4 regions of the Siphonobacter sp. BAB-5385 genome follow, and region 1 is predicted to be linked to each of the others. Evidence: riboswitches for the same ligand, from Rfam matches in the RefSeq annotation. Region 1 holds a riboswitch; each other region holds the start of a gene.

What was found. Region 1 has a riboswitch for cobalamin ahead of BWI93_RS02635 (TonB-dependent receptor). Riboswitches for the same ligand answer to the same signal wherever they lie in the genome.
Region 2: it holds a riboswitch for cobalamin, as region 1 does, so the genes downstream of both, BWI93_RS23320 (cytochrome c biogenesis protein CcdA) here and BWI93_RS02635 (TonB-dependent receptor) in region 1, are expected to answer to the same signal.
Region 3: it holds a riboswitch for cobalamin, as region 1 does, so the genes downstream of both, BWI93_RS23125 (cobyrinate a,c-diamide synthase) here and BWI93_RS02635 (TonB-dependent receptor) in region 1, are expected to answer to the same signal.
Region 4: it holds a riboswitch for cobalamin, as region 1 does, so the genes downstream of both, metE (5-methyltetrahydropteroyltriglutamate--homocysteine S-methyltransferase) here and BWI93_RS02635 (TonB-dependent receptor) in region 1, are expected to answer to the same signal.

The regions. Positions count from the first base shown of each region.
Region 1 is NZ_NMPS01000031.1:163,910-169,811, reverse strand. It holds gene BWI93_RS02665 (S8 family serine peptidase) at 1-387, shown strand, start outside; gene BWI93_RS02660 (hypothetical protein) at 465-719, shown strand; gene BWI93_RS02655 (hypothetical protein) at 727-987, shown strand; gene BWI93_RS02650 (hypothetical protein) at 1,252-1,593, opposite strand; gene BWI93_RS02645 (alpha/beta fold hydrolase) at 1,569-2,000, opposite strand; gene BWI93_RS02640 (helix-turn-helix domain-containing protein) at 2,122-2,463, shown strand; cobalamin riboswitch at 2,765-3,024, shown strand; gene BWI93_RS02635 (TonB-dependent receptor) at 3,366-5,558, shown strand; gene BWI93_RS02630 (PepSY domain-containing protein) at 5,605-5,902, shown strand, end outside.
Region 2 is NZ_NMPS01000220.1:116,497-122,398, forward strand. It holds gene BWI93_RS23305 (glycosyltransferase family 1 protein) at 1-800, shown strand, start outside; gene BWI93_RS29150 (hypothetical protein) at 820-945, opposite strand; gene BWI93_RS23315 (hypothetical protein) at 1,695-2,243, shown strand; cobalamin riboswitch at 2,305-2,561, shown strand; gene BWI93_RS23320 (cytochrome c biogenesis protein CcdA) at 2,670-3,299, shown strand; gene BWI93_RS23325 (TonB-dependent receptor) at 3,340-5,481, shown strand.
Region 3 is NZ_NMPS01000220.1:70,271-76,172, reverse strand. It holds gene BWI93_RS29805 (hypothetical protein) at 1-46, opposite strand, end outside; gene BWI93_RS23130 (Hsp20/alpha crystallin family protein) at 325-768, opposite strand; cobalamin riboswitch at 1,018-1,294, shown strand; gene BWI93_RS23125 (cobyrinate a,c-diamide synthase) at 1,400-2,734, shown strand; gene BWI93_RS29140 (cobaltochelatase subunit CobN) at 2,727-5,150, shown strand; gene BWI93_RS29135 (cobaltochelatase subunit CobN) at 5,183-5,902, shown strand, end outside.
Region 4 is NZ_NMPS01000206.1:6,099-12,000, forward strand. It holds gene BWI93_RS20295 (PolC-type DNA polymerase III) at 1-333, shown strand, start outside; gene pgk (phosphoglycerate kinase) at 405-1,592, opposite strand; cobalamin riboswitch at 1,855-2,070, shown strand; gene metE (5-methyltetrahydropteroyltriglutamate--homocysteine S-methyltransferase) at 2,301-4,610, shown strand; gene BWI93_RS20310 (acyl-CoA thioesterase) at 4,730-5,116, shown strand; gene BWI93_RS20315 (cysteine-rich CWC family protein) at 5,278-5,484, shown strand; gene BWI93_RS20320 (VRR-NUC domain-containing protein) at 5,588-5,902, shown strand, end outside.

The DNA of each region.
Region 1 (5,902 bases):
GCCCGGGCCCGGGAAGTACTCCGCACGACGGGTTCTCCCCAACAGGCCGCAACCGGACGTCCGCTCACGCAACGGATCGGTAATCGTCCCAACTTACGCCAGTTGATTCCGCTCGTCTTACAAACCAATACCTGGTCGGGCGTGCAGTTTACGGGCAGTTTGGGGGCCAATGCTACAGGTCGCTGGTATACGTTCAATTGGCCCGCTCACTGGCACGTCGTATGGACGGCCGTTCCTACTACGCCGGTACCCGGTGCTCCGCAGCTTAAAATCAAAACGCAGGTAGAGCGGGCTTCGGATGGCTTCATTACCTATTGGCTCAATGTAACCAATCTCAGTAACCGGCCCCTGAATTTTGAAGGGAGGTTTACGGTACTGGGCTGGTAGTCTCAACCTGCTGAAACAATGGGGTCTGATAACCCGGATACAAATTTTTCTTAACCTTATTTCAAACCTTCACGATCATGAGAGTTGGTGTTCAATTTACGGGTACGGTAGCGGCCAATGCCTCCGCCCAGTGGTATACGTTCAACTGGCCGGCTAGCTGGCACGTCATCTGGCATGTGGTACCTACGTCACCACGGACTGGAGCCCCCCAGGTGGAATGGGAAACCCGCGTAGAACGGGCTAACGCCACGTACGTAACCTATTGGGTATTAATCAAAAATCTGACCAACGTACCCGTCAATATCGAGGCCCGGTACGCGGTTTTGAACTAGCATCGCCATGAAAATAACCATTGAAGTAGATCCCAAAACCGAAGTCGTTCCCGGCTCAGTAACGTCGGACTCAACGCCGAGTTACGCCGGCGGAGAGCCCCAGGGAACAGATCCCGCGAGCAGTAATACCGGTACGACTACGACCTCGGGCGACCAGCCAGCCGGGGAACCTCCCGTCTGGCTATTGGAGGCCATTGAAAACGCTCCCCGTCCGTCAACTGCGGAGGAGCCGATGGGGACCTCTGCGGGTACAGTCCGACTCGACTAAATTAGCGTTTTTGCGGATAGTACCTGAGTTTTTCAACGATTCTGTATGGTTCTTAGAATTCTGTCGAGAGCCGTAGGTTCGATCGGTTGGGCAGGAATGGATTGCATCCGTTCCTGCCCTCGTCGTTTAATAAAACACAACCTAAGACTCGATCTCTGAAAGGTTTTCCGGAGTACTTGACTCCTATATATTCCTGAGGAATTGAAGGAAATGCTTCATAACTGATTAATACTCAAGATACAGTTACGAACGAATCCTCAGCCATTACTTCCCCAGTACCAGCTCCAGTTTTTTTACCAGATTTTCGGGTTGTTCCCGCATGGAGTAATGGCCGCCTTCGAAGGGGTAAATCTTCCAGTTTCTGGCCCTGGCCCGACTTAGGCCCATGGCGTCCGTATGGCTATCACTTTTGCCGTTTTTCGTCATGACAATGAAAGCAGTTGGAATGTATTTAACCCGTGGATTGCTAATTCTTAGCGGCTCCGTATAAGTTTTAATGGGCTGAGGTACGTCCATGGGCGGCGTGGGTTTGGTAGGACCGAAGGGATAGGTCATCACGCTGTCTTTGATGTGCGATACCATCAGGCGTCCCAGATCGGACCACACACATCCCTGGCACTTTCCCCATCATTGGGTACCATTGCGTCCAGGTACACGAGTTGACGGATGCGGTCGGGTACCTGCTCCGCCACGCCCGCTATGACCATGCCGCCGTAACTATGTCCGACGAGAATTACGTTGTGCAGGTCTTCAAACCGGATCACATTGACAATATCGGAGATGTATGTACTGAGGTTGACGTTGGCATTGGACAAATGCACGCGTTCGCCCAAACCCGTAAGCGTTGGTCGGTAGACTTTATCCCCTTTAGCCGTTAGTAAGGCATCCACTTTAGCGTAATCCCATCCACCCGACCAGGCCCCGTGCACGAGCAGAAAGGTTCGTGGCGTACGTGACTGGGCCAGACTGACGGTGGATACTAGAAACGCGAGTAGAAAAAACAGATTTTTCATGAATGATCTTGTTCAATAATGTGAATGCGACAAAACTAGCTACATTCACTTTCGAAAAGATAGCTGTTACCTGTGGGTAAGTAGTTACCTGGGAGTAAGTACGTATGAACCATTACCAAACATGAAAAGCACCGAACCCGCTTGCCAGTATGAATTGAAAGTAGCCAAAGATGCCATGGAAGTCATTCAGGGCAAATGGCGGATTCCCATTATCATCTCCCTGACGTATGGCAACAAACGCTTCGGTGAAATCCAGCGGGATATTCCGGAGATCTCGCCCAAAATGCTTTCGCAGGAACTAAAGGCACTGGAAGAAAATCAGCTCATTACCCGTACGCTGTATGATAGTATGCCCGTCACGGTAGAATACGCTCTGACCCCTCTGGGCCTGTCCATGAAAGACCTGTTGGTCGAATTACGCAACTGGGGGAAGCATTTCAGAAAAGAGATTGTGGGCAAATAAGAAGCGTTACCTTCACTTCTATACTGAATCGTCTCTACCAATCCTTGGAGTCAGGGACGGGTTTAAGAGCTGAAAACAGGAGCGACACTGAAATGGCTGCAAACGCCTAAATTAGCCGCTCGGCGGGTAAAACGATAGAAGCCTTCCTATTGACTTTCCTCTTTTGCAGGGCCTGGCTAAACCGTAGTTAATCGGGCTAAACCTGAGTAAGGTTGAACAAGGACATTAGGTAATGTTACCTCTTCCTTCTTTAATCTATCATTTTTAGCCTACCTTCGCGGCCTCATTCAAGTTCTTTACTTCTTATTCCACGGAAAAAGGTTCTGTCGAAAGACAGATTAATAGGGAATCGTGTGTAAATCACGAGCTGTCGTGCAACTGTAAGTTCTACGCAGTTTGCGGTTGACCGTTTCCGTTTTCAATACTTGTATAATTGAAAACTGTAAACGGAAAACTGTACACTGCACACGTTTCAGACAACTGAGCCACTGTATCATTCGGTATGGGAAGGCGTCTGAAATGGAACAAGTCAGGAGACCTGCCTTTTTCTTAGCTGATCATGCTTTCACGGTTTAGAGCGTTATCAAGGGGAGCTTTGCTTTGTTGTAGGGGCACCACTGTGCCGATATGCGTATGCCCGTGCGTAAGCTTTCCTGATTTCCTCTGTATTCCTGTCTCATCATTAGCGAGAACGCAAGCGAAGAACTTTTAACCTTTTAGTTAAAAGTTATGCTCCCCATTTCTACTTCACGATTAAGTAGCAAAGCCCTTTTTACCACCTGGGTACTCCTCTGCGGTGTACTCTTAAAGGCATTCCCGCAACACAAAAACGGTTCGCTGGAAGGGCGAATTGAAACGGAAACCCAGGAACCCATACCCGGCATTTCTATTCGTCTGGACCTATGGGCCTGGGAGCAATCACCCAGGCCGACGGCAGTTTTAAGTTGCAGGCAATTCCGGCGGGAGCGTATACCCTCACGCTGAGCGGTATCGGGTACGAAGTGCGTCAGGTTCAGGTACAGGTCAAAGCCGGCGAAACCCTGCCCCTGCATTATCAGCTTAACCAGAAAACCCACGAGCTTTCGGTCGTGACGGTAACCAGTCAGCGAAACCGCTCCTTTTCGGCGATTAACAAAATCGATGTTCCGCTGCGGGATCTGCCTTTGTCTACCAGCTCGGTCAGCTCAAAAACCATCGAGCAACGCGGCATTGATGATCTGGGGGATGCCATGAAAAATACTACGGGCGTTCGTTCCAACAACACCTACGGCGGTTTTCAGCACTTCACCATTCGCGGGTTCAGCAATTTCGTGGTACTGATGGATGGCGTTCGGGATGAGCGACATAACATTTCCACCAGTGCCCCCAACACGAATTTAGCCAACGTCGAACGCATCGAAGTACTGAAAGGCCCGGCTTCCGTCCTCTTTGGGCACTCGGCTCTGGGTGGTATCATCAACATCGTGCGGAAACAGCCTACGGCCGATTTCAGGGCTAATTTTTCCGCGACTTACGGGAGTTTCAATACCCGTCGGATGCGGGCTGGTGCGGGTGGTTCGATCAACCCGAAGCTTCGGTACCGGATGGATTTCGGGGTGTCGAATACCGATGGTTTCCGGCAGGCGGGTATCTCTACTAACAATGCCTACGTGGCCCTGGAATATACACCCACCCGCAAGGACTACTTTTATTTGTCGTTAGGAGCCAATAAAGATGTGTACCGCACGGATTCGGGTATTCCCGTTTTGGCGGGCGGCGTGCTGGTTCCCGGCATGGATCTAATGACGCGTTACAACGACCCCGCTGATTTTTTAAAGCATACGCGAACGGATGTTCAGTTTCGCTACGTGCGGCAGCTTATGGCCAACCTGAAACTTTCCAATCAGCTCTCGTATTCGGACGATAACATCGATTATTTTTCAACGGAAGAACTGACGCTCAATACCCGGCGGGATTCCATTACCCGCTCGTTTCCCTACTACTTCAATCACCTCACCAAGCCCTTACAAAATCAGCTGGAGCTGACCTACGATCTCAACACCGCCAAGGTTTCGCAGAAGATTTTGCTGGGGTATTCGCTTAGCGTACTGGACCGTAAAACGTATAACGGTACGATTTTTGGTCCCGGCAAAGGAGCAACCATTCCCGTACAAAACCCGATTGAAAACCAGGGATATATCGATTACTACGATACCTATTACCGGGCTACGGATGAAACGGTACACGGAATATACTTACAGGATTTCATCCGGTTTTCCGAGAAAATCAAGGCATTAGTCGGGTTGCGTTACGATGTATTCAAAGGCGAATATTACACCGATCAGGTGGACAAAGACCGCCGGGTAACCAACTACGGAGCGAAATCAACCATAGCCCGGAATGCCCTGACCTATCGGCTGGGCCTAGTCTATCAGCCCATTGAACCTTTATCCGTTTACGCCTCGTACTCAACGTATTTCAAACCCTCTCGCCGGGTAGCTCCAAATGGGGAGACGTTCGATCCAGAAACGGGTTATCAGGCTGAAGTGGGCTCCCGACTGGAGCTGTCATCAAAATTTGCCGCTTCGGCTTCGGTGTACTACATGCGAAAAGACAATCAGGTGGAAGGTCTGCCCGGTGGCGTGTTCAAACGCGTAGGTTCGGCGGAATCGAGAGGCTTCGAAGTGGAGGCTCAGGGCAATCCCGTCGCGGGCCTTGATTTGACGGTGGGTTATACCTTCACCAAAGCCCAGTATTTACCCTACGCCAGTGCGGAGGTAAACCCCGTGGCGGGTAAAACGGCGGTACTGGCTCCGAAGCATCTGGTAAATGCCTGGCTAAACTACACGGTTCAGCAAAAAACCTTGAAAGGGCTGAATGCCGGGGTGGGCTTCAACTATCAAAGCGAAGCCTTCGCCAACTCGGCGAATACGTACGTTTTGCCGTCCTATCGAACCGTCGATGTGGCCCTTGGGTATCAGCTGAACCGCGTGGGCATTCGGGCGAATGTGAATAACCTGTTTAACGAACGCTATTTCACCAACGTGATCTTAACCCGGCAGTTTTATCCCGGAGCCACCCGTAATTACCTGCTGACGCTTAGTTACCAACTTTAACCTTTCAGCCGCGGACTTTTGGAGTCTGCGGCTTTGTATATCTTTCGTGAAAACAGTCATTAAAGCCATTCGGCTCGTTCATCGCTACCTGGGATTTGCCTTGAGTCTACTGTTTCTGGTCTGGTTTCTGTCGGGACTGATGATGATGTACGTGTCGTATCCGACGCTCAAATCACACCAGAAGCTGCAACAAACGCCTCCGATTGATTTGACAACCTGCCTGTTAACGCCGGCAGAAGCGATTACTAGAGCAGGAGTAACGGATTCCATCAAATCCATTCGCTTAGGTATGGTACTGAATCGGCCCGTATATCGGATCGTTACCCTACAAAACCGCCAGCTTA
Region 2 (5,902 bases), on a different contig from region 1:
GTCGGAAAATCCTGACCATTCATGATTTAAATTATCGCTACGAATATCCCGTTGATTCGGCTCCTTACCGGCATTTTCAGGCTCAAACTCGCCGGTACCTGGATCAGGTGGATGCCATTACCACCATTTCTCAGTACGCGGCCCGTGATATTGCCGAACACCTGCAGTACCCACTTGATCAGATTCGGGTCATTTATAATGGCGTAAACGTATCGACTATCCCGGCGGAAGAGCTGGCACGGCACCAGCCCGGTTTCCGGCCTGAACGCCCTTTTTTATTCACCGTCGGGACGGTCATGGCGAAGAAAAACTTCCATGTTTTGCCAGCCATGCTGGCTAATCTGGACTACGACCTGATCATAGCCGGTCGAATCGACGACCATAGTCTGGAGTACTACAAACTGATCAAACGGGAGTGTGAACGCTTTGGGATTGCCCCCGGACGCGTGCATCTGCTGGGCGAAACGTCAGAGATTGATAAACACTGGTACTACCAGCACTGCAGTGCTTTTGTGTTTCCTTCAATTGCTGAGGGCTTTGGACTGCCGGTTCTCGAAGCCTTTAGCTACGAAAAGCCCACGTTTTTATCCACGCATACGGCCTTGCCAGAAGTAGGCGGGGAAGCGGCGTACTACTTTGACAGTTTTCACCCCGATCGCATGAGTGAAGTAGTGAAGCAGGGACTAACCGATTTTCCGTATTCGAATAAAATTCAACTGGCTCGGGATCGGGTGACTGAATTTTCCTGGGAGAAAGCTGCTCAGGCGTATCTGGCGTTGTATAAGGAGATACTTCGGTAATGATTCGCCGGGAGGCTGATTAGATGGCCCGGCGAATCCACACACTCAGATAGTAGCCCCAGATCAAGGCCAGGATTACAATCACCGCGTAGGTGATAATCCACGCCCAGTTCCAGGAGGACATCTTTTCAAATAGTTTTTTCATTCGTACATGCAGCGTAACAAACGTAGCGACAGACGCGACATTCGACCCCGCAATATAAGCCCCGCTTTTTAATGCGAAAGGCCAAAAATTGATTTCTTGGGGCTTTTTCTGCGATTTCACTGCTTTTAAACGAGATACGTAAGGCCTTTTATTACCCGGGAAAACGACCCGAACAGTCGTCAATAACCTGAGGTTTTAGATTAATACTGGTACTAAATCTCGTAAAATCAGTCGCTTACTTATCAAAAGAAAGCTTTAGCGATTTAAAGATTAGGTTTGTAATAAAAAAGCTAGCTATTTGGTGGCGTAAACACTTTACGTTCGGGGCCCTAGCGGTTTAATAAAGGGTGCCGCGAAACTTTGGTTATAGTAAACCCTAACTGGTCTCTGGTTAGGGTTTATCATTAGGAAAAGTGTGTAGAAAATAGAAGTAGTAAACCAAAAAAAACTCCCCCATGAAGCACGAGAGAGTTTTGTGTTCAACCTTCAACCTATCTACTTCAAAAGTACAGTCTACAGCCCTTAAACAGCAGTTTATTCTACGAATCGCAGGCTTTTTGCTTCCAATCGTACCTTCTGCTCGTTAAGCGTTTGGAGGGCATTACGAGTGGCCAGGGGCGGCACGGTTGTAACGGGATTATTCCCCCTTTACAACGTCTAAATTCAGGTCTATTTCCCCGGTTACTTCCCGGTTTAAAACTATTCCGTTACTTTGTTATAAAGGTTGGTAAAGAAACCTTTTGATGCCTATGAAAGCGTTTCGTTTATGGGGTGGATTACTTCTTTTGCTGGGACTCCTATACGGCGTTCAATACGTCTATCATCGCTGGCAACGGCCCTGGGCTTACGACTCGGCAACGCCCCGGCTGGTAGGGCACTGGTTCGGACCGTTTAAAGATCCCGATGGCGTTCCAAAAACACTTGAGCTGGAAATTTTTGAACCAGAAGTGGACTGGTTGTATCGGCGACGCCATCGGAAAAATGATCAAAATTTTAAAGGACTGGCCCGGGTAAAAAGCCGACTGGGTATGGAACAATACCGAGTTGAAGGGGTCATCCGGAATACAAAGCAGCAGACCCTGAACCGTATTACCTTTTTATTTCAGGACGAACAAACCCGGCTGCGTAATAATTTTAATCTGATGACTGCAGAGGAAGGCGGTAACTGGGAATCTGAAGCCCTGACCCTGACGCTTACGTTCCGGTATATCACCGAACGTGGAAGTGCCTTCTCCAGCAGCAATGATCTTCGTTATACAACGACGGTTCCGGTCCGTCTGAAACGGATGAACCCGTAACCCTGAAGTAATATTGAGCGGAAAAAATAGGCTTGGCTCTGTTGAATCCTGCAAATTGTCGTACTTTCGCGGCTCAATTGGTGCCCAGTGGATCACTCATTGGGCTTAAAAGGGAATCCGGTGTAACTCCGGAGCAGTACCCGCTGCTGTAAGTTCCGAACGAGTCTAGTGTTTTGAGTTTAGAGTGCAAAACAACTCTAAACCCCAAACTCAAAACTCCCAACGTTTCTCAACGATACAAACCACTGTGCTTTCAAGCATGGGAAGGGGTTGAGAAAGGAACGAGCCAGAAGACCTGCCATTGAAATCATACCAACGTGCTTTCGGGAAGAAAAGCAGGAGGCTAGCCTAATCGGTGAGGAGACGCTTGCGTCATCCTCTAGCTTTGTTTTCCCGTAAGCAATAGAATCCATCCGGGAAAACGACATGATTCATCCTTTACTGCTCGATTCGTTCGTACTGGGCATTCAGCACTCCTTCGAACCCGACCACCTGGCGGCTGTTTCCGTCCTGACCAGTGAAAAAAAGAAAGGTCAGCTGTGGCGGGTAGCCTGGCGGTCTTCGCACTGGGCGTTAGGGCACGCTTTTTCACTCATTCTCTTTGCCTGCCTGATCTTACTGCTTAAATCCCAGCTATCTCTGGAAGTTGCCTCCTGGGTTGAATACGTGGTAGGGCCATTAATGATCTATCTGGGCATTGTTGCCATTCGTAGAAACTTCAAAAATGACCTGGTACGCCCAACGGATGCATCCAACGCGGCAGCTACGCCATTAAACCGCTCCTTCGGCGTGGGAATGATTCACGGACTGGCGGGTACCGGAGGGGCCTGTACAGTTGCCCTTACGCTGGCAGCTAAAGACGCTTCTACCGCTGTCTGGATCATCATCATTCAAAGCCTGAGTATTCTGCTGGCTATGACTGTCTATGGTTGCGTTTTTGCCTTTTCACTACAAAAAGTAGCCCAGCGAACGGAACGTGTGCTTCGCTGGATGAATTATGTCATTGGCTTTTTTTCGATTGCAGTGGGCATCCTCACGCTAATTGACTCATTCTAGGTTATTGCTTTCGTATTCGTTTACTCTCTATTACTCATTCATGTTTTCTTCCCCCCAGAAAAAAGCCCTTTGGGCCAGTATGCTTTTATTGCCTGGACTGGCTTACGCTCAAACACCAGCGGATTCGGTGTACGCCCTTCAACCCATCGTGGTGACGGCGACCCGCTCGGAGGCTACTTTAGCCGAGGTGCCCCGCAGTTTACGCGTGATTACCCGTCAGGACATCGCTTTAACTCCCGCCAACGATTTGACGGATATTGCCAAGAAAACCGCTGGCGTACACGTCATTCAGTATCCGAACCTTTCTTCGGGTATCGGAATTCGCGGCTTTCGGCCCCAGTTTTCGGGATTGAATCAACGCACGCTCTTACTGATTGATGGCCGCCCGGCGGGGGCTACTAACCTTTCGACGATCTCTCTCAATGGCGTTGAACGCATTGAGGTACTGAAAGGCCCCGCCTCAGCTTTGTACGGATCGCAGGCCATGGGCGGCGTGATTAACGTCATCACCCGCCGATCCCAGGGAACGCCTCAGGGATCCGCGTATGTGGAGTACGGTAGTTTCAAAACCCTGCAGGCCGGTCTGCAAACGGGTGGCAATCTAACCAAACAGCTGGATTACGATTTGTCCTTTGCCTACTTTCAGCGGGCCAATGATTATAAAATCGGGAAGAATAACTGGTTACGCAATGCCTTCGATTTTCGCAATGCGGTCAAACATTACGCTAACCAACCGGATGTGGAGGTCGATGACCGTACTGGCGATGGTCAAACCCGACCGTATACGCAGCTGAGTTACTATACCGGAGCCTTGCGACTGGGCTATCAACTGAGTTCGAAATGGAGGCTGGACGTTCGCGGCGAAACCTTTCAGGCCCGGAATGTACAGTCGCCCGGCGATATTGCTTACGGCATCACGGAATCCAGCAGTAAGGACGTCGAGCGGGCCTCGGGTGAAGTCGCTTTGTCGGGGAATCTGGGGGCCCATCAGCCGAGTCTGAAAGTGTTCACCGCGGATGAATCGAACACGAATTATACCCTCAATGCTTCCGGCAAACCGGTGGTTCCGTACCGTTCCAATCGTACCGCCAACGCCTGGACGGGCGTACAGGTCAAGGATGTATGGACTTTGGGGCAGCATTCCCTGGTCGTAGGCTACGATTACCTGAAGGCTTCGACCAAAGGCCGTCGCTGGGCAGACTTAACCACGGAACGGGCTCCTACGCAGCCGAATTACGCGTTGATTTCTTCGGCCTTTTACGCTCAGGCCAATTTGAAATGGGGCAAATTGACGCTTCAACCCGGTCTGCGATTTGATCAGATTACCTTTGATGTACAGACCACGCCCTTGTTGACGACCTACCAGCCGGGTAAAAAGACGAACCCGTTTCTGAGTCCCAGTGTAGCCGCCGGGTACGAGATTCTGGAAAATTTACGGATAAAAGCCAGCGTAGGACGAGCCTTCGTTACGCCGGATGCCTACAACGTAGCCGGATACTCCGAAGCTCGTACGACGGCTGGAAAAATTGCGGTGACGAGCGGTAATCCCGATTTGAAGAATGAAAGCAGCTGGAGTCAGGAAGTAGGGATTTCCTTCGAAAAAAGTGGCTTCTACGCCAATGCCACCTATTTTGCTACGCAGGTGAAAGACCGGATTGCCCGACTGGTGACGGCGGTGAACGAACCTGTGGGGAATGGTGATGTCATTGTTTCGCGGACCCGTTTTGTGAATGCTGCCGATTCCGATATGAACGGTCTGGAAGCCGAAGCAGGGTATGGGAAGGAAGGCATCTGGAAGGTATACGCCACTCTGACGTCCATGTTTGAAGCCAAAGAAGTCATTGTAGGTACCGATGATTCACGTACCAGCCGTGACATTGCTAACGTAGCCCGGAATCTGGTTTCTTATGGGGCGGAGTATAGTCCGATCAACAATGTTCGTCTGCGACTGACCGGACGTTACGTAGGCTCCCGCAAGGACATTGACTATACCGATGCCGCCAATCCGGAGATCACGTACGCTCCCTTCATGGTACTCGATGCCGTAGCCGTGTATTCGTTCCAGCAGAAACATCGACTGACCCTGTCCGTTTCGAACCTGACAGACGAAAATTACTACGAAAAACGGGGGTATAACTTACCGGGCCGTATGGTTTCATTACGGTACACGCTGGCGTTCTAAGCAACGGTAAAACCTTGATTACTATAAATCCCTCAACCGGTAGCTAACGGGTTGAGGGATTTTTGTTGAACCATTAATAACTTTAGGAGCAAGGCCTGTCGAGCCCTTCTGCCCAGGTGGCCGGCTCTTATGTTTTAATGAAATCTTATGTATAGCCTCCAGCGATGCCTGTTTTAACGTATCAGAAAGGAATGTTGTTCTAAAACGTTTTATGGTTCAGTAGGCAGATCAGATTGCTGAAATAAAGAGATACTTTTTAGGGATTAAGCTGGATTAGCAATCTAGGCCGGCGACTCGTTATTAACAGGGGAAGGCATTTCCGACTAGTTTTGTTGAATTCCCGTTTATTTCTCTGGCGTAAAGAAGACTGACAGTGAAAAAATGCCTGAAAACCTATAGTACAGTTAATGCACTCTCTCAG
Region 3 (5,902 bases), on a different contig from region 1:
GCCCCAGCAGAGCCATCAGAAGTGTGCGGACAAAGAATACTTTCATAGAAAGATTTAGATAAGATTTGTATTCAAAGATACACTCCTTGTGGATCGAGTGGTTTTCGTTCTAGCAGGAAAGTTCGTTGCTGGTTTGTCTGCTTCGGGAGTAATCCTTTTGTATCTAGGAACTGTCGCAAAGCTTTGCCTTGTAGAACGCATTGACAAGCGTCACAGACGCTCGTCAAACCACAATTAAAAAGGCTTCCTACCCCCTCAATAGCCCCTTATACACAAAAGGACTGCTTCTAAAGCAGTCCTTTCAAAAGTGAAGTATCGCAGTAATTACTGAATACTAATCAACCGGGGAGTTTTCTGTTTTACCTCTTCCCGTTTAGGAATGGTCAGATGCAGCAGTCCATTTTCGTAGCGGGCCTGGATGCCTTCTTCATTGACGACATCTTTCGGCAGAACAAAGGTCCGCTCAAAAGACTGGTAGCTAAACTCCCGGCGGGAGTAGTGTTCTTCTTTTTTGTCTTCCGTTACCGATTGCTTTTGAGAGGAAATCTTCAGCGTATTTCCGTCAAGCTGGATGTGAAAATCTTCTTTTCTCATCCCCGGAGAAGCCATTTCGACTTCAAACGCATCGGCGGTTTCGCGAATATTCACCGCCGGAACGGTCGTACCCGTCGATGAAAAATGCGATTGATTCCAATTGAAAAGGTCGCGACCTAGGAAATCATCAAAAAAGCTGGGGAAGCTGGGAAACAGCTCATCCTTTTTTCTCATGAGTGACATAGTTACCTCCTTTTTAAAAGTTGATCAAACGAATGTAATGAAGACATTTCTTCATCACTTCCGCTCTTTTAAACGGGCATGCCAAAATTGTTTTTCTTACCTTTTGTCAGCGAAAACTGTCAAATTTTCACTAGGTAATCTTTCCTTTTGACAGTTAACGGATTCAATAATCTTACTACTATCCCAACCATTGGGGACGAATCCCAGGGTTTATCCTACTGAAAGGCAAGCAAAGCAACGTATCTTCGTCCCCGAAAAGGTTCTGCTTAACCGCGGATGAATAGGGAATCGTGCGGACCGCCGATGCGGTTTAAATCACGAGCTGTCGTGCAACTGTATGTTTTTCAGTTTTCAGCTTACTGTTTTCAGTTTTCAGGAGTAAAATACTTCACTAATCAACTGTAAACGGAAAACCGACTACTGTAAACTTTCTTTAGAGAAGCCACTGTACCTCGCGTATGGGAAGGCCTTGGGAAGGAAACGAGCCAGGAGACCTGCCTTTTTGTATCGGTTACACGCTTTCACGGACTAAGGCGGAAATCAGAAGTAGGTTTGCCGGAGGGGTGTACACGTCTCCGATTCTTCTTTTTTGTCTTTTTCAGGAAGGCCAGCTTATTCTTTCATGGCCAGTCATTTTCTCATTGCGGCTCCGCACAGTGGTTCGGGTAAGACGACGCTTACGCTGGGTCTGTTGCGGGCTTTGCGACACCGGGGCCTAACGGTTCAGCCCTTCAAGTGCGGGCCCGACTACATTGATAGTCAGCACCATCGTACGGCCGCCGGACGAGCCAGTATCAATCTGGATCTGTTTATGGCCTCCCCCGAACACCTGAAAACGCTTTATCAAACGTACCGTTCCGGAGCGGATGTGGCCGTTACCGAAGGTGTGATGGGCCTGTTCGACGGAGCCGACCGGATGCAGGCAAGTACGGCCTCGCTGGCCGAATGCCTGGGTATACCCATCATCCTGGTGGTACAGGCCAAGGCAATGGCGTACTCGGCAGCACCACTCCTGTACGGCTTCAGGCATTTTTACGCGGGCATACAAATCGCCGGCGTCCTTTTCAATGGTGTACAGACGGCCTCGCATTTCCGTTTTCTGGAAGAAGCCTGTCAGGATGTAGGGTTGCCCTGTCTGGGCTATTTCCCTACCCATCCCGATTTTACCATTCCATCGCGTCACCTCGGGTTACGTACGTCTTCGGAGATCGACTACGAGCGAATCATCGAAGCCATCGCCCGGAAGATTCCGCAGACCATTAACCTGGATCGGCTCTTAGCCCTTACTAAAACCAATGAAGAGGCTCCCCTAGCTCAAGCCTTGTCCCATCGTACGGCCTGTAAGGTGACTATCGCCCGGGATGAAGCGTTTTCATTTCAGTATCACCAAAATCTAGCGGTGCTGGAAGCCCTGGCGGAAGTACAGTACGTAAGTCCGCTACGGGATAGCGAGCTGCCCGAAACGCATCTCTTGTACCTGCCCGGTGGCTACCCTGAATTGCACGCTCAGGCCCTGAGTGCCAATACGTCCTTTCGGGAAAGCGTGCGAGCGTATTGCCAGAACGGCGGATACGCCTACGCGGAATGTGGCGGGTTGATGTACCTGGGCCGGCAGTTAACCGATGCGGAAGGTCACAGCTATCCGATGGCGGGGGTGTTTCCCTTTTCAACGAGTCTGCAACACGCGAAGCTGACCCTGGGTTATCGACAAATTCACTTTCAAAATACCTTACTGAAAGGTCACGAGTTTCATTACTCTACCTTACAGGAAGCGGAAGAGTTTGCTTCCCTGGCTCCGGTCCGCAATGCCCGGGGTCTGGAAGTCGGGACTAAAATCTACCGCGTACAAAATACCCTGGCTTCGTACGTACACTTATACTGGGGCGATGGCCCAACGTGGCTGACGGATCTGCTTCGTACGCTTTCTACTTCCCTTTCCACGCATCAACATGGCTGAAATCAAACGGCAACGGGTCATGCGACCCGACGGAAAAGCCATTAATCTGGTCCAGCGGCGGGGACATTTGTCCTACTGCTATAATGCCTGCTGCTGCGGGCGAACCGACCGCGGGTACGCCCCGGTACTGGTTGACGTCTACAAAAACGAATGGCTCCGCCGAAAAATGCGGAATCAGGTTCACTTGACCAAAGGCGGCTGCCTGGGCCCCTGCACGCTGGCGAACGTGGCTACGTTGCTTTTCGACGGGCATTCGGTCTGGTTTCATTCGGTCAATAGCGAATGGCACATCAAAGCCATTTTCGATTACATTGATCGCATGCTGGCCGCCGACTGCTTCCTGAGTCCGCCCGCCGAACTGGCCGAATTTGTCTTTCAGTATTACACCTGGAAAGGCTCGGAAACCGCTACCCTACGCGGAGAAACGCCCTCGCCCACCGATGGAATCGTGTTTCTGACGCACGCCGATACGGATTTGCTGACCCTCAGCCGGATCAGTTTACCCGACGATTTTCCCAAAGTACTGGGCCTGAGTTTACTGGCGATCAAGACCGAGGCTCACATGGCTCAGTTGCTGGAGCGGGAGATTGGAGCGGCTCAGGTGATTATTCTGCGAATTCACGGACGGCCCAGTAGCGTACCGGGTTTTCATGAACTGGTGAAGCGGGCCCAGCAGAATCAGCAGCATTTGATTGTCATCAGCGGTACGGGCGAACTAAACCCCGAATTTGCGGCGGTTTCTACGGTATCTCCAGCCATTCAGCAGGATGCCTTGTCCTACGTGCAGGCGGGCGGAGCGGGGAATTTTACGTCGCTGCTGTACTACCTTTCCGATCACCTGTTGCTGACGGGGTACGGAGCCGACCTGCCCCAGACGCTGCCCGAACACGGCCTTTACCATCCCGACTTACCCGAAAATGCGGAACTGAGCGACTGGCAAAAACATTACGATCCCCGGCAACCGACGGTCGGGATTACCTTTTACCGTTCGCACTGGATCAGTGGGAACACGGCTTTCGTCGATGCCTTGATTCGTTCACTGGAAGATCGCCAGATCAATGCCCTGGCAGTGTATACTTCTTCCTTGAAAGCGATTCATCCCGGAACGGGCTGCCCGCAGGCCTTTCAGTTTTTTGATCGAACGACAGGCGTGGCCATTGATACGCTGATCAATACGGTTTCCTATGCCATGACGGATGCCGATCAGCAGGGTTCGTCCGGGGCTTTACGTCAGCTCGATGTACCGATTTTACAGGCCATCACGAGTGGAATGAGTCGTGTGCCCTGGGAATTATCGAGTCGCGGCCTGACACCCCTGGATACGGCCATGAACGTCGCCATTCCCGAATTTGACGGGCGTATCATCACCGTTCCCATTTCTTTCAAGGAAAAAAACGGCGATACCACGGCGTATGAGCCTGTCCCCGATCGCATCGAGCGGGTAACCGGAATTGCTCAGCGACTGGCCCGACTTCGGCATACGCCGAACGCTCAGAAACGAGTCGCCTTCATTTTTACCAATTCGAACGCCAAAGCCTCCCAGATTGGCAATGCCGTCGGACTCGACGCTCCGGCTTCCCTCCTGGCGATGTTACAGGCCATGCAGGATGAAGGGTATTCGCTGGAAAACCTACCGACCACGGGTACGGAACTGATTCACCAGCTCATTGACCGCTGTTCGTACGATGAAACCTACCTAACGCCCGAGCAACTCGCACAGGCAGTGGGACGCGTATCTACTTCGCAATACACGCAGTGGTTGAAAGAGTTACCCGAACCGCTCCAGCAGAAAATGCTCAAGCAATGGGGACCTCCACCGGGCGAAACCTATGTACATGAAGGAAAAATTTCATTCGCGGGTATCGAGCTGGGAAATGCCATCGTGCTGCTTCAGCCTCCCCGGGGGTATGGCATGGACCCCGACGCCATTTATCACCAGCCGGACCTGGCTCCGACGCACCATTACTACGCCGTTTACCGCTGGCTCCGGGATGTCTGGAAAGCCGATGCTCTGGTGCACGTGGGCAAGCACGGTACGCTGGAATGGCTGCCGGGCAAGGGGATGGGCTTGTCGGAAAACTGTTTTCCCGATGCGATTCTGGGTGATTTACCCCTGTTTTATCCCTTCATTATCAACGATCCCGGCGAAGGGTCGCAGGCCAAACGCCGGGGCCACGCCGTTGTTGTTGACCACCTGACGCCGCCCATGACTACCGCTGACCAGTACGGCGAACTGGCTCAGCTCACGCAACTGGTGGATGAATATTATCAGGTGGAAATGCTGGATCCGGCCAAACTTCCCCTACTCCAGCGGCAGATCTGGGAGTTGATTCAGCGGACGAATCTGGATACGGATTTGTCGGCCCTGCTGAGTCGCGACATGGCGATCACAAACATGACTGGGACGATGAACTGACGCCCGAAGGCGTACCCGTAACGCTGACGGAGATGGCAGGCAAGGACATTGCTCACTTGATTGAAGACATTGACGGCTACCTCTGCGAACTGGGAGCGGCTCAGATTCGCAATGGCTTGCACACCCTGGGGCAAGTACCCGAAGGCGACGCTCTGGTTGATTTATTACAGGCCATGACTCGCCTGCCCAATCAGGATTTCGCCAGCTTACCCGAGACGATTGCGGGCCTGTTCAACCTTGATTTTTCACGTTTACAGGAACACAAAGGACAGAAACTGCCGCAGGTTGACCCGCATTTTCAGGAATGGGCGGGCCGTCCCCTCATTACGGCGGCGGATGCTCTGGAAGTGATCGATGAGATGAGTAATCACCTGTTTCGGGTATTGCTACAACATCGGTTCCAGCCGTCGCGACTGGATGAAGTACTCTTTGAAACCTTCCAGCTTCCTCCGGCCCAGCTGGATCAGTTGCGACCCGTCCTGCAGTACGTGTGTGAACAGCTGGTACCGAACCTGACCCGAACGGACGAGGAAATTTCTAATTTGCTGCACGGTCTTTCGGGTGGGTATGTTCCCGCCGGTCCGAGTGGGGCTCCTACCCGGGGTATGGCTCATATCCTCCCGACCGGACGCAATTTTTACGCCGTCGATCCCCGTGCCCTACCCTCACAGGCGGCCTGGGAAGTGGGTCAGCAACTGGCCCGCGAGGTACTCGAACGACATAAGCGGGAATCTGGAACTTACCCCGAAAGT
Region 4 (5,902 bases), on a different contig from region 1:
AATTCCCAGTATCTGCGGGATGTTATCATTAGCGGACAATCCGTCATCAACGATATTAATTTCCTGCGGTACGCCTACCGGGAAGAGAAAATTAAATGGCCGTATTCCAACAAACTGCTGGATCTGCATACGCTCGGCTATTTCACCTTTGAAGTACTGAAAGCCAATGGCAAACCTGTACCCAAGTCGCTAAGTCTGAAAGCCATTGCGGGTTATTTTGGACTGGAACGGGAAGACGCCGAATTTCACAATGCCCTCGAAGACGCTCAGCTGACTACGAAATCGTTCAAAGAAGTGTTTGCTCTGGCGAAAAAGTTTAAGCTGGCCGAGTAAGCAAGCAATAAACGACAAAGAGCCGATCCCACGGGATCGGCTCTTTGTCGTTTGGGTATAGCTTCAGGAAATTAATCCAGAGCGGCTACACCGGGAAGCGTTTTGCCTTCCATGTATTCGAGCAGAGCTCCACCACCCGTCGATACGTAGCTTACGCGGTCACCGTATCCGGCATTGTTTACCGCAGAAGCGGAATCACCACCACCGATGAGTGAGAAGGCTCCGTTTTCTTCGGTTGCCGTTACTACGTACTCCGCAATGGCGTTGGTACCTACAGCAAAGTTCGGGAATTCAAATACGCCCATGGGGCCGTTCCAGAGAATCGTCTTCGAATTCAGGATGGCTTCTTTGAATACTACGATCGACTGGTGTCCAATGTCCAGACCTTCCCAGCCCTCGGGAATTTGACCGGCGGGAACCGTCGTTTTGGTGGCGTCGTTGGAAAACTTATCGGCAATCACCGTATCCAGCGGCATCAGCAGGTTTACACCTTTTTCTTTCGCTTTTTCAATCAGCTCCAGAGCCAGCTCCATTTTGTCGTCTTCGTGGATGGAATTTCCGATTTGTCCACCCAAGGCTTTCGTGAAGGTGTAGGTCATACCGCCACCCAGAATCAGCGTATCCACTTTATCCAGCAGGCGTTCGATCACCAGAATTTTATCGGAGATTTTCGCTCCACCCATGATCGCCGTGTACGGACGCTCTACATTATCCAGAATCCGTTGAGCGTTGTCAAGTTCGGCTTGCATGACGTAACCGCTTACTTTGTCAGTAAAGAACTGACCGATTACCGCCGTTGACGCGTGGGCCCGGTGAGCTGTACCAAAAGCATCGTTTACCCAAACATCACCCAGGCGAGACAATTTCTCGGCAAAAGCTACATCTCCTTTTTCTTCTTCTTTGTAGAAACGGAGGTTTTCCAGCAGCAGGATTTCACCGGGCTGTAAGTTAGCGGCCTGATCTACAGCCTGCTGACCAATGGCATCATCGGCAAATTTTACCGGACGGTTGAAAATCAGCGACAGGGCATTAACCAGGTGTTTGAGCGAATATTTTTCGGTAGGACCATCTTTCGGACGACCCAGGTGCGACATCAGGATTACCGAACCACCGTCGTTCAGAATTTTCTGAATCGTGGGGATCGTAGCTTTGATGCGGGTATCGTCAGTAATTTCATAGCGGTCATTCAAAGGGACATTGAAATCTACGCGGACAAGTGCCTTTTTTCCGGCGAAATTGTACTGGTTCAGCGTCTTCATCAGATAGAATCAGAAGTTTAAATGAGTAATGGTAAGACCACGCGGTAACAAAGTTCTGAAGCGTTAGTCAAGAACGGAACAAATTTAGAAATTCGGCCAAACTTCCCTAAACCTGACGAGTTTTTAAGCGAAACCTCTTAAAAGTTTGCTAAAAAGATATACGCTGCAAGTCTGGGTACGCGGGCCGTTGTCGTTTCTAAAAAAGATTCTGCTTCCGTATTTAAAAAAACTATGCTCTATATTTGCGGCGTTCTTTGTAATGCCCGTCAATCGGATGGTTGGTTTCGTGGGGAGGTCTTCGCTCCCCAAGGAATGAAAAAGGAATCGTGTGTAAATCACGAGCAGACGTGCTACTGTAAGTACCCGTTTCGCCGCAGCGAAACACGTGCTACCCAAATTTCCCATTGTTCCGCGAGGAATGAGAAGGGGGGCCAGCATGGTACAAGCCAGGAGACTTGCCAACCTTCTCAATGGTCATGCCTTCACGACTAAGGCCTGATGCACGCATTGATTTTACAAATGTTGTAGGCGTTTCTTCGCCCGGTTCTGATGCTCAGAGCGGGGTCGAAAACGTGTATTCTTCTTCTGACGTTCAGCGACGAACGTGAGCCGGAGATCGTATGCCTAAGCATTCGTAACAATTCACCTTTTTTGGCGGGTTGGGTGTTTCAGAGGCGTTTTTTCAAACCCTTTTTTAACACAAACAACATGGTTACGCACAACCTGGGCTACCCCCGTGTGGGCAGCAAACGCGAACTGAAATGGGCCAGCGAACAATTCTGGGCCGGAAAAATCTCCAAAGACGAACTCCTCTGGGCCGGACGGCAGGTCCGTCGGCAAAACTGGCAAACGCAACAGGAAGCGGGTATCCAGTGGATTCCTTCCAACGACTTTTCATTTTACGATCAGGTACTGGATACGGCCCTGATGGTAGGAGCGGTACCCGAGCGTTACCAGTCGCTGATTGACGGCAAGAGTAATCGCGAGCTGGAAATCTACTTCGCTATGGCCCGGGGTATTCAGCAGAATGGGCTGGACATCAAGGCGATGGAAATGACGAAATGGTTTGATACTAATTACCATTACATCGTTCCGGAATTTCTGAAAAATCAGCAGTTTAAACGGTATTCCGACAAAATCATTCACGACTTTGAGGATGCCAAGCAAATGGGTATTCTGACGAAGCCCGTCCTGCTTGGCCCCGTATCGTTTCTGTTGCTGGGCAAAGAAAAAGAAGCGGGTTTCCATCGCATTGATCTGCTCGAACCCTTGTTGCCCGTGTACGCCGACGTACTACGCGAACTGGCTACCCGAGGTACGACCTGGGTACAGCTCGACGAACCCTGCCTGACGCTGGACTTATCCGAGAATGAGCAAATCGCTTTTCAACAGGCCTACGAATACCTGGCTCGGGCAGTACCTCAGCTGTCCTTGCTGGTTGCCACGTATTTTGAAAGCATACAGCCCAACCTGGCTCTGACCCTGCAACTGCCCGTAGCGGCTTTGCACGTGGATTTGGTACGGGGCAACGAACAACTGGAAGCCATGCTGGCCGATACCAGTTTTGTCACTTCGCAACGAATCCTTTCGCTGGGCGTAGTAGATGGACGAAACGTCTGGAAAAATGACTTTACGCAATCGTTGACGTTCATTCAGCGAGCGGTGGACGTACTGGGTAAAGATCGCGTCTGGATTGCTCCGTCCTGCTCCCTGCTGCACGTGCCGTATGACCTGGATCTAGAGAAAAACGACGCCGTACTGACGCCGGAAATCAAAAACTGGATGGCCTTTGCCAAGCAGAAACTCGGTGAAGTAGTGACGCTGGGACGTCTGGCCAAGGGAGAAGCTCAGGGATTACTGCTGGAAAATCAGGTGGCTCTGGAAAGTCGCCGGACGAGTCCGCTGATTCACAAAACTGCCGTTAAAACGCGGGTACAGGCCGTGCAAACGGATGATTTTGAGCGGTATAGTACCTTTGCTATTCGTCAGCAAATTCAGGGAGAAAGTCTGCAATTACCACTCTTCCCCACGACTACCATTGGTTCCTTTCCCCAAACCGACGAGGTGCGGCAATGGCGAGCGAAGTATAAGAAAGGCGAAGTAAGCCAGGCTGAATACGAAGCGTTTGTAGAAACCGAAATCGAAAGGTCCATTCGCTGGCAGGAGGAAGTAGGGCTGGACGTGCTGGTACACGGCGAGTTCGAGCGTAACGACATGGTGGAGTACTTCGGTGAGCAACTGACGGGCTACGTATTCACCCAAAACGGCTGGGTACAGAGTTACGGCAGTCGTTGCGTGAAGCCACCGATTATTTACGGTGACGTAGAACGTCCCGAAGCCATGACGGTACGCTGGACGACCTTCGCTCAATCGAAAACCGAGAAATATATGAAAGGGATGTTGACGGGTCCGGTCACGATCCTGCAATGGTCCTTTGTCCGGGATGATCAGCCACGTAAGGATACGGCCTTCCAGATTGCCTTAGCGATTCGGGATGAGGTACAGGAACTGGAACAAGCAGGCATCCGGATCATTCAGATTGACGAACCCGCCATTCGCGAAGGATTGCCCCTGCGGCGGGCGGACTGGGCGACGTACCTGACCTGGGCCGTGGACGCGTTCCGGCTAAGTGCTGCGGGCGTAGCGGATCAAACGCAGATTCACACGCATATGTGTTACTCGGAATTCAACGACATCATGGAGGCCATTGCCCGGATGGATGCCGACGTGATTACCATCGAAACGTCCCGTTCGCAGATGGAATTGCTGGAAGCGTTCTCGGACTTTCAGTACCCCAATGAGATCGGACCCGGCGTGTACGACATTCACTCACCGCGTGTACCGAGCGTGGAAGAAATGGCACATTTGCTGGAAAAAGCACTTCGTACGATTCCGGCTCGTAACTTGTGGGTCAATCCCGACTGCGGCCTGAAAACCCGCCGTTGGGCCGAAACCGATCAGGCCTTACGAAACATGGTAGCCGCCGCCCGGCAGCTCCAGCAGACGATAAGCGTTTAGAGGTTTTGTGGTTTAGAGTTTAGTGTTTTGAGTTGCGTGGACCGTAGCGTATAACGGATAAGCCCATGATTCGATTCAGAACCCTAAACTCTAAACCCTAAACTCAAAACCCATTTCTCATGTCTTTAGAAGAAAAAATCAAAGCGGCAGAAACCCGCGTATTTAAAGCTGTTTTTCCGAATACGACCAACCATTATGATACGCTGTACGGGGGTATGGCGATGCAGTGGATGGATGAAATTGCCTTCATCACGGCGACGCGACTGGCCCGAAAACCGATGGTGACGGTATCGAGCGACCGCATTGATTTCCGTCAGGCTATTCAGGCGGGAATGCTGGTGGAGCTGATTGGCAATGTCGTACACGTCGGAAACACGAGTATGCGGGTAAGCGTGGAGATTTTTGTCGAAAGCATGTACGCCGAAGGCCGCGAACTCGCCATCCACGGCACGTTTACATTCGTAGCGATTGACGCGGATAAGAAGCCGGTGAGAATTCTGGATTAGTTTACAGTTTTCGGTTTACTGTTTTCAGTGGAGTGAATAATTAGGGGTATGCAACTACACGCAGAATTTCACTGTTCTGGAAGCGGGCTTTCACCAGAGCGTTACTAAAGTTCGCAAACGCCTCAAACTGAAAACGGTAAACCGAAAACTACCAACTCCCTATGTCTAAACACGCCATCGAAGGTTGCCCGCGTTGCGGACGGTTGTTCACCTGTAAGCTCAACGCCAGTCTGAAATGTGATTGCATGAACGTAGCCCTGACGCCAAATGAAATGCAATACATTCGTGACATTTCAGTGATGGAGTATGACGGAAGCTGTTTGTGTATGCACTGTCTGGAGGAGTTGCGGCAGGAAACGCAGCGGTAGTAATCGTTTCAGTAATGTTGGATCCAATCAATCCACAGGCTGAAAATCAAACTTTTTCCCCAAAAAAAGCATTATCCTAGTTCTAAGCCACGAAGCTCTTGCTATGTCCGAACGCCTGGAACTGCCTCCTAAATATTACCTTGAGTACTTTCGCTATTTAATTGAATTCGTTCGTCGTTTTTACCTGGAATTGCTTACCGATGACGAACGGGAATTTCTGCACGACTTTGATCATCTCAGCGAAGATGCTCAGTGTCTGTTTATTCGGTTTACCAACCGAAGGGTAGCTTTCTTCCGCGTTCGTAAGCTTAATTATCCGGAAATTGAATACTGGGGCGAAGCCCTGCTCGAACTGGAACGCAAGGGGTTTGTGGCTCCGCTGTCAGCGTACCATCAGAATCGGGCGGGGGAGGTACTC